Regions from separate parts of the Streptomyces sp. ICC4 genome, predicted to be linked through region 2. Evidence: riboswitches for the same ligand, from Rfam matches in the RefSeq annotation. Region 2 holds a riboswitch; the other holds the start of a gene.
What was found. Region 2 has a riboswitch for S-adenosylmethionine ahead of DRB89_RS02395 (aminotransferase class V-fold PLP-dependent enzyme). Riboswitches for the same ligand answer to the same signal wherever they lie in the genome.
Positions count from the first base shown of each region.

Region 1 (4,355 bases), 1.8 Mb from region 2:
CCACGCCCAGCGGGTACACCGCCACCGGCGCCTCGGGCCCCGCCGACGCCGTGAACTCCCGCGCCCACCGCTCCGTGTGGAAGCCCACCCGGTCCGCCCCGAGCATCCCCCGCAGCAGCTGCCCGCGGATGTCGTCCGGGAGCATCCCCAGGAACTCGGGCGACGCCCACGGGGTGTGCGTGAAGTGCCCGATCCGCAGGTCCGGGCGCAGCTCCCGCAGCAGGCCCGGGACCAGTGCCAGGTGGTAGTCCTGGACCAGGACGCGGGCCCCCTGCGCGGCCTCCTCGGCCAGGGCCGCGGCGAACGCCTCGTTGTACGCCGTGTACGAGGCCCAGCGCCGCCGGAACGCCGCGTCGAAGACCGGCTCGCGCGGGATGTCGTACAGGTGGTGGTGCAGGAACCACAGCACCGAGTTCGCGATGCCGTTGTACGCGTCGTCGTAGACCGCGGGATCGATGTCCAGCATCCGGACGCCCGGCTCGGCCACGCCCCGCCGTACCGCCTCGCGGTCCGCGTCCGAGAGCGCCGCGCAGATCCACAGCGCGCCGGGCTGCTCCGCGAGGGCCGCGGAGAGGCCGGAGACGAGCCCGCCCCCGCCGCGGCGGGCACTGAGCGTTCCTTGCGCGTCGAGGGCGTACGAGAGCGGGCCGCGGTTCGCGGCGACGAGCACCTGGGAAGCCATGCGGCGAACCTAGCCCGCCCCGCCCCCGGTCAAACGTCAGTGCCCGCGCGCGGCGGGTTGCCCGTTCACGCCGCGCGCCGCCGCGCGTACTCCTCGATGTCCCGCATCGGCGGCCGCTCCTCGGTGTCCACGGGGTGGTCGTGGGCGACGAAGCCGTCCGGGCCGCGGTCGAACTGCGTCAGCTCCGGCCGGACGAGGTGCCCGCGCGCGAGCCGCACCTGCGCGGTGCGGTAGATCGCCGCGGCCATCCGCCCCAGTGCCTGCCCGTCCTGGTGGCGGTGGAGCCGTACGCCCACGTCCACCTGGGCGAGCGCGTCCAGCCCGGCCGTGTGCAGGGCGTCCACCATCAGGCCCAGCTCGACCCCGTAGCCGACGGGGAACGGCAGCCGTTCCAGCAGCTCGCGGCGGACGGCGTACTCGCCGCCCAGCGGCTGGACGAAGCCGGCCAGCTGCGGCCAGTGCAGGTTGAGCAGGGGGCGGGCCACGAGCTCGGTGACCCGGCCGCCCTGGCCGGGGGCGATCCCGTCGGGGTCGGGCCCGGTGACGAGGGGGCGGTCGTACATGGCCTTGACGAAGCGCAGGTCCGGATCGGTCAGCAGCGGGCCGACGATCCCGGAGACGAAGTCGGCCGAGAAGTCGCGCAGATCGGCGTCGACGAAGCAGACGATGTCACCGGTGGTCGCCAGCAGCGAGCGCCACAGCACCTCGCCCTTGCCGGGCAGGGCGGGGATCCGCGGCAGGATGTCGTCGCGGTGGACCACCCGGGCCCCGGCCTTCGCCGCGACCTCCGCCGTGCGGTCGGTGGACCCCGAGTCGACCACGACCAGCTCGTCCACCAGGGGCACCGCCAGCCCCTCGATCAGATCGCGCCGGATCACCTCGACGATGTCGCCGACCGTCGCCTCCTCGTCGAGCGCCGGCAGCACCACGCTCACGGTGGTCCCGGCTGCCCGCTTGGCGGAGAGCAGCTGGCCGAGCGGTCGGTCGGCGGCGGACCAGGAGCGGTCGGCCAGCCATCGCTCCACCTCTTCCAGCACCTTCAGCACTCCCTGGTTCTTCCATCGTTTCGACCGAAATGTGATCCATCTCGCGGTTCGGACGGCTGTCTCAACCCCCCGGGCCTTCGGTTACAGTCTTGAACAACGCGAAGGTCCACCGCATGCCGGGGGTCCCCGCGTACAAACGCCCGGGTGCGCCGTAGAGCGCGTCGCCCGGTGCCATACCGCTCATCCAGAGGGGCAGAGGGACACGGCCCGTTGAAGCCCCGGCAACCCTCCAGTCGGTTCTCGCGATCGCGCACATCCAGCGGCGTCAGCGAGGTCCCCGGCTAGGGAAGGTGCCAATTCCGTCTCATGGCGAAGTGCGCCATGGGGAAGATGAGGAGAAAGGGCCTCGCCATCATGGCTGCACAGTCTGTCGCAACCTCTGCCGAAACCGTTGAAACCGCCACTTCTGGCACTTCTGTCGATCTCGGTCCCGCCACCGGCCTCTCCTGTCGTGAGTGCGGCACCCGCTTCGAGCTCGGCCCGATCTTCGCCTGCGCCGAGTGCTTCGGCCCGCTCGAAGTCTCGTACGACCTGCCGCTGGGTGATCCGGAAGCCCTGCGCGCCGCGATCGAGGCCGGCCCCGACAACATCTGGCGCTACGCGCCGCTGCTGCCCGTCCCGGCGGACGTGGCCTCCAAGCCGAGCCTGAACCCGGGCTTCACCAAGCTCGTGGACGCGCGGAACCTGGCCAAGGAGCTGGGCGTCACCGGCAAGCTCTACGTCAAGGACGACTCCGGCAACCCGACGCACTCCTTCAAGGACCGCGTCGTGGCCATCGCCGTCGAGGCCGCCCGCGCCTTCGGCTTCACCACCCTGTCCTGCTCCTCCACCGGCAACCTGGCCGGCGCCGTCGGCGCCGCCGCCGCCCGCGCCGGCTTCCGCTCCTGCGTGTTCATCCCGCACGACCTGGAGCAGGGCAAGGTCATCATGGCCGGTGTCTACGGTGGCGACCTGGTCGGCATCGAGGGCAACTACGACGACGTCAACCGCTTCTGCTCCGAGCTCATCGGCGACCCGCTGGGCGAGGGCTGGGGCTTCGTCAACGTCAACCTGCGCCCGTACTACGGCGAGGGCTCCAAGACCCTGGCGTACGAGATCTGCGAGCAGCTCGGCTGGCAGCTGCCCGACCAGATCGTCATCCCGATCGCGTCCGGCTCGCAGTTGACGAAGATCGACAAGGGTCTGCAGGAGCTGATCAAGCTCGGCCTCGTCGAGGACAAGCCGTACAAGATCTTCGGCGCCCAGGCCGAGGGCTGCTCGCCCGTCTCCACCGCCTTCAAGGCCGGTCACGAGGTGGTGCGCCCGCAGAAGCCCAACACCATCGCCAAGTCGCTGGCCATCGGCAACCCGGCGGACGGCCCGTACGTCCTGGACATCGCGCGCCGCACCGGCGGCTACGTCGAGGACGTCAACGACGTCCAGGTCGTCGAGGCCATCAAGATCCTCGCGCAGACCGAGGGCATCTTCGCCGAGACCGCGGGCGGCGTCACCGTCGGCGTGACGAAGAAGCTCATCGAGAACGGGCAGCTGGACCCCTCGCTGACCACCGTGATCCTGAACACCGGTGACGGCCTCAAGACCCTGGAGGCGGTGGCCGCCGGCGGTGGCCAGACCGCCACCATCCGCCCGAGCCTGGACGCGTTCCGCGCCGCCAACCTGGCCTGATCTCCCTCCTCTGCACACCGGAAAGGCAGTAGCGCCATGAGCGTCAACGTCCGCATCCCCACCATCCTGCGCACCTACACCGGCGGCAAGGCCGAGGTCCCCGCCGAGGGCACGACCCTCGCCGAGGTCATCGAGTCCCTGGAGAAGAGCCACCCGGGCATCGCCGCGCGCGTCCTGGACGACCAGGGCAAGCTGCGCCGCTTCGTGAACGTCTACGTCAACGACGACGACGTGCGCTTCGAGGGCGGGCTGCAGACGTCCACTCCGGACGGCGCGGGCGTCTCGATCATCCCCGCGGTGGCCGGCGGCTGCTGAACAATCCGGCGGCCGACTTCCGGCCGCTGATGGACCAGAACGCTGAATTGCCCCCTCCGGTAATAAACGGAGGGGGCAATTCTGCTTGGTTGGGCGCGGTAGAGTTGGGGAAGTCCCCTCCGCTGGACTTGCCCGCCGCATATGAGCGGGCCGCGTGAGGGTTGACATTGAGTCAACATGCAAGTGCGGTATGGGGCGTTGGCCTGGCTTGTCCGGCCCGAGTTGCCCTGGAATATTCCTAGTTTTCACCCTATTTCAATCTTTTGCCATGTCCAGAATTCTCGTCGGAATGACCTGTTGCAGACAGCAGCGGTGCGGATACATTCAGCCCCGGTCGAGGCGTTCCGGCGCAAGTTCTGACCCGGGACCGCGAAGTGCGGTCCTGCGCAAGGGCCAGTAATAGGGGAGTTAGGCATGGCTCAGGGCACCGTCAAGTGGTTCAACGCGGAGAAGGGCTACGGCTTCATCGCGGTCGACGGTGGTGCGGATGTGTTCGTCCACTACAGCGCCATCCAGATGGACGGGTACCGCACCCTTGAAGAGGGTCAGCGGGTCGAATTCGAGATCTCGCAGGGCCAGAAGGGTCCGCAGGCGGACATGGTCAAGCTCGCCGCCGGCTAGGCCGACCGCGATCGACCACCGACACG
Region 1 covers NZ_CP030286.1:2,248,445-2,252,799, forward strand. Annotated here, with positions in the region: gene DRB89_RS10385 (trehalose-6-phosphate synthase) at 1-682, opposite strand, end outside; gene DRB89_RS10390 (glucosyl-3-phosphoglycerate synthase) at 748-1,719, opposite strand; SAM riboswitch class I at 1,906-2,065, shown strand; gene thrC (threonine synthase) at 2,083-3,393, shown strand; gene DRB89_RS10400 (MoaD/ThiS family protein) at 3,430-3,708, shown strand; gene DRB89_RS10405 (cold-shock protein) at 4,123-4,329, shown strand.
Region 1: it holds a riboswitch for S-adenosylmethionine, as region 2 does, so the genes downstream of both, thrC (threonine synthase) here and DRB89_RS02395 (aminotransferase class V-fold PLP-dependent enzyme) in region 2, are expected to answer to the same signal.

Region 2 (4,355 bases):
GAGACAGCCAACCGTGATCACCGCACTCGTGCTCATCAAGACCAGCGTGGACCGGATCCCCGAGATCGCCGAGGCCATCGCCGCGCTGGAGAACGTCAGCGAGGTCTACTCCGTGACGGGCACCTACGACCTGATCGCGCTGGTCCGCGTGGCCCGCCACGAGGCCCTGGCGGACGTCATCCCGGGCCGCATCAGCAAGATCCCGGGCGTCGAGGCCACGGACACGCACGTCGCGTTCCGCACGTACTCCCAGCACGACCTGGAAGCGGCCTTCGCGATCGGCCTGGACGCGTAGCGGTTCGCCGTCCGGCGGCTCACAGTTCCGGCAGGGACCAGGCCCTGCTCACGAGGTCGCCCGCCACAGGGGCAGCGGCTCGCCGACGGAAGCCCGCAGGGTCGGTATCGGGTCCCAGTACGTCATGCCCGGCAGCCTGTCAGACGGCCGGGACGCAGCGGCCCTCTTCGGTGCGGTACTGCCACTTCGCGCCGTCCGCGACGAGCTCCTTGACCGCGCGGACGAAGCGCTCCACGTGCTCGTCGGGGGTGCCGGCGCCGAAGCTGACGCGGATCGCGTTCAGCGAGCGCTCCCCCGGGGCCGCCTCCGGGGCGCCGCACTCGCCCGGCTCCTGCGGCTCGCTGCCGAGCAGGGTGCGGACCAGCGGGTGGGCGCAGAACAGACCGTCGCGCACGCCGATCCCGTACTCGGCGGAGAGCGCGGCGGCGAAGTGGGAGCTGTTCCAGCCGTCCACCACGAAGGAGATGACGCCGACGCGGGGGGCGTCGTCGCCGAAGAGGGACAGGACGCGGACCGCCGGGACCTCGGCCAGGCCGTCCCGGACCTTGGCGATGAGGTGCCGCTCGCGGGCGACAAGGCTGTCGAAGCCCGCCTCGTTCAGCGCCTTGCAGGCGGCGGCGATGGAGTAGACGCCGATGACGTTCGGGGAGCCGGCCTCGTGGCGGGCGGCGGTGGTGTGCCACTCGACGTCGACGCCGCCGGCATCCTCCCCGCTGACGCGTCGCGTCACCTTGCGGGAGGCGCCGCCGCCGGCCAGGTACGGCTCGGCCTGCTGGAGCCAGTCCGCGCGGCCGGCGAGCACGCCCGAGCCGAAGGGCGCGTAGAGCTTGTGCCCGGAGAAGGCGACCCAGTCGACGTCGAGGTCCTGGACCGAGACGGGGTGGTGCGGGGCCAGCTGGGCGGCGTCCAGGACGATGCGGGCGCCGTGGGCGTGGGCGACGGCGGCGAGCTCCTTGACGGGCCACAGCTCGCCGGTGACGTTGGAGGCGCCGGTGACGCAGACCAGGGCGGGGCCGTGGCCCCCTTCAATTGATGCGGTGCGGTCGGCGAGCGCCCGCTCCAGGGTGGCGACGGCCTCGTCCGGGGTGCGGGGGGCGTTGAGGTAGGTGACCTGCGCGTTCGTCCAGGGCAGCAGCGAGGCGTGGTGCTCGGTCTCGAAGACGAAGACCTGGCAGTCGGCGGGCACGACGGCGGCGAGCAGGTTGAGGGAGTCGGTGGTGGACCGGGTGAAGATCACCTGGTCGGTGGGGCGGCAGTCCAGGAACTCGGCGACGGTGACGCGGCTCTGCTCGAACAGGTCGGTGGAGAGCTGCGAGAGGTACCCGGCGCCGCGGTGCACGCTGCCGTAGTACGGGGCGTAGGCGGCCACGTCGTCCCAGACGCGCTGCAGGGCGGGGGCGCTGGCCGCGTAGTCGAGGGCGGCGTAGGTGACTTCGCCGCCGGTGACGAGCGGCACGGTGACGTCGCGGCCGAGGACCGGAAGCGGCTCGGCACAGGCGGGGTCGACGGTGACGGCGGTGGTGACGGCGGCGGCGGCGGTCGCGATGGTGCTGGTCGCGGCGGCGTTCAGGGTCGCGGACATGGCGGTATCTCCCGGCAGGCAGGGGTGAATGGCTTCGAAAATGCCCGTACGCGGGTACGGCGCTGCGGCCGTCCGGGGGTACGGGAGTGCCTCGGAGTCGGGTGGCGTACTCGGGGTACGCAAAAGTGACCCTGTTCCGAGGGTTTAAGAAGGGGCTGAGTCGCCCTATCGCATTCGCTTGCTCACGGAAAACGCTCCTCGAGAGACCAGGACCCCTGGTGTTCGAGGGATCCGCGCTTGCCGTAGACCTCACTGCCCACGACCTGGTCATCACCCGGGGCACCCCGCCACGGAAGGAGGGTTGCCGGACAGCAAGCCGGGGCCAAAACGCTGTCACTCGTGACCTGCTGAGCATCCTGCCACAAGATCCCGCCGACGCAAGACCCCGGTCCACATGGCGGACCGGGGTCTCCTGTTCCACGCCGTGCTCGGAGCGCGAACCCGCGAACCCCGCGCCGGCCGCTCAGGCGTTGCTCGCCGCCACCCAGCGCGCCAGCGACTCGCGGGCCGCGCCCGAGTCGATCGCCCCGGCCGCCCGCGCGACGCCCGCCGCGAGCTGCTCCTCCAGCGTGCCCGTGCCCGGGTCGAGGGCGACCAGGGCAGCCGCCGAGTTCAGCAGGACCGCGTCGCGGACCGGGCCGGGCTCGCCGGCCAGCAGGCGGCGGGCGACGTCCGCGTTGTACGAGGCGTCCTCGCCGCGGAGCGCGGAGACGTCGACCAGTTGGATGCCGATGTCGCGCGGGTCGAAGGACTGCTCCGTGACCCCGCCGTCGCGGACCCACCAGACCCGCGAGGTAGCCGTGGTGGTGAGCTCGTCGAGGCCGTCGTCGCCGCGGAAGACCAGCGCCGAGGAGCCGCGCTCCGCCAGCACGCCCGCCACGATCGGGGCGATCCGGGCGTCGGCGACACCGGTGGCCTGCGCCCGCACCTTGGCCGGGTTCGTCAGCGGGCCGAGGAAGTTGAAGGTCGTCCGGATGCCCAGCTCCTTGCGGGCCGCGGCCACGTGCCGCAGCGCGGGGTGGAACTTGACCGCGAAGCAGAAGGTGATCCCGGCCTCCTCGACGACCTCGGCGACCCGCGCCGGGGTCAGGTCGAGGTTGACGCCCAGCTTCTCCAGGACGTCCGAGGACCCGCTGGCCGAGGAGGAGGCCCGGTTGCCGTGCTTGACCACCTTGGCGCCCGTACCGGCCACGACGATCGCCGACATGGTGGAGATGTTGACCGTCTTGGCGCCGTCGCCGCCGGTGCCGACGATGTCCACCGTCCGGCCCGGCACCTCGATCAGGTTCGCGTGCGCGTACATCGCCCGGACGAGGCCGGTGATCTCCGCGACCGTCTCCCCCTTGGCCCGCAGCGCGACCGCGAAACCGGCGATCTGGGCGTCGGTGGCCTCTCCCCGCATGATCCGGTCCATGGCCCAGGCCGAGTCGTCGGCGCCGAGGTCCCGGCCGGACAGCAGGGCTTCGAGCACACCCGGCCAGCCGCGGGCCGCCACGCTGTCGCCGCCTGCCGGGGTCACCACGTTCATGGTCCGCTCCTGCTGCTGGTCTGGATGCCCAGTCGAATGGGAAGGCCTTCAGCCTATCCAGCCCCGGAGACCGCAATGAGCCCCGTCCCGAAGGGCGGACACGCGGGACCGGAACTCGGCCACCGCGCACGCGCGCGAGCCGGGCCCCGTTCTCCGGGGCCCGGCTCGCCTTCGCACACCGCGGTCAGCCCGGTCAGTGCGGCCAGTGCGGTCAGCGCGGTTCCACCCGCATGGGCAGGGGCCCGGTGGACAGGCTCATGTGCGGCCTCGGCTTGACGCGCGTGCCGGGCACGGGGCGCAGCCGCCACTTGGACGCGATGGCCGCCAGCGCCAGCGTGGCCTCGGTGATGCCGAAGACGTCGCCGATGCACTTGCGGCTGCCCGCGCCGAACGGCACGTAGGCGCCGCGGGCCACGTCCTTGGCCCGGTCGGGGAGCCAGCGGTCCGGATCGAAGTGCTCCGGCCGGGGGAACAGCCCGGGGATCCGGTGCACCACGTACGGGCTGATGATGATGTCGTCGCCCGGCATGAGCGGGACACCCCCCAGCTCGGTGGCCGTGGTCGTGGTCCGGGTGTAGATCCAGGCCGGCGGGTACAGCCGCAGGGTCTCGGTGAAGACCCGCTGCGTGTACCGCAGCTCGGGGATGTCCTTGAACTCGGGGAACCGCTCCCCCGGACCCCCCAGCACGTGGTCCAGCTCGGCGTGCAGCCGCGACTCCGCCTCCGGGTTCTGCGCGAGCAGGTGCAGCGCCCAGGTCAGGGCGGAGGCCGTGGTCTCGATGCCGGCCAGCAGCAGGGTCATGACCTGGTCGTGGACCTCCTGGTCGGAGAGCTTCTCGCCGCTCTCCGGGTCCTCGGCCGCGAGCAGGGCCGACACCAGGTCGCCGCGGTCCCGGTCCGAGGTGCGGTAGTCCTCGACGATCCCGTCGATCAGCTCGTGCATCTGCTCC
Region 2 covers NZ_CP030286.1:494,351-498,705, reverse strand. Annotated here, with positions in the region: gene DRB89_RS02405 (rhomboid family intramembrane serine protease) at 1-17, shown strand, start outside; gene DRB89_RS02400 (Lrp/AsnC ligand binding domain-containing protein) at 14-295, shown strand; gene DRB89_RS02395 (aminotransferase class V-fold PLP-dependent enzyme) at 435-1,877, opposite strand; SAM riboswitch class IV at 2,106-2,222, opposite strand; gene trpD (anthranilate phosphoribosyltransferase) at 2,341-3,405, opposite strand; gene DRB89_RS02385 (cytochrome P450) at 3,617-4,355, opposite strand, start outside.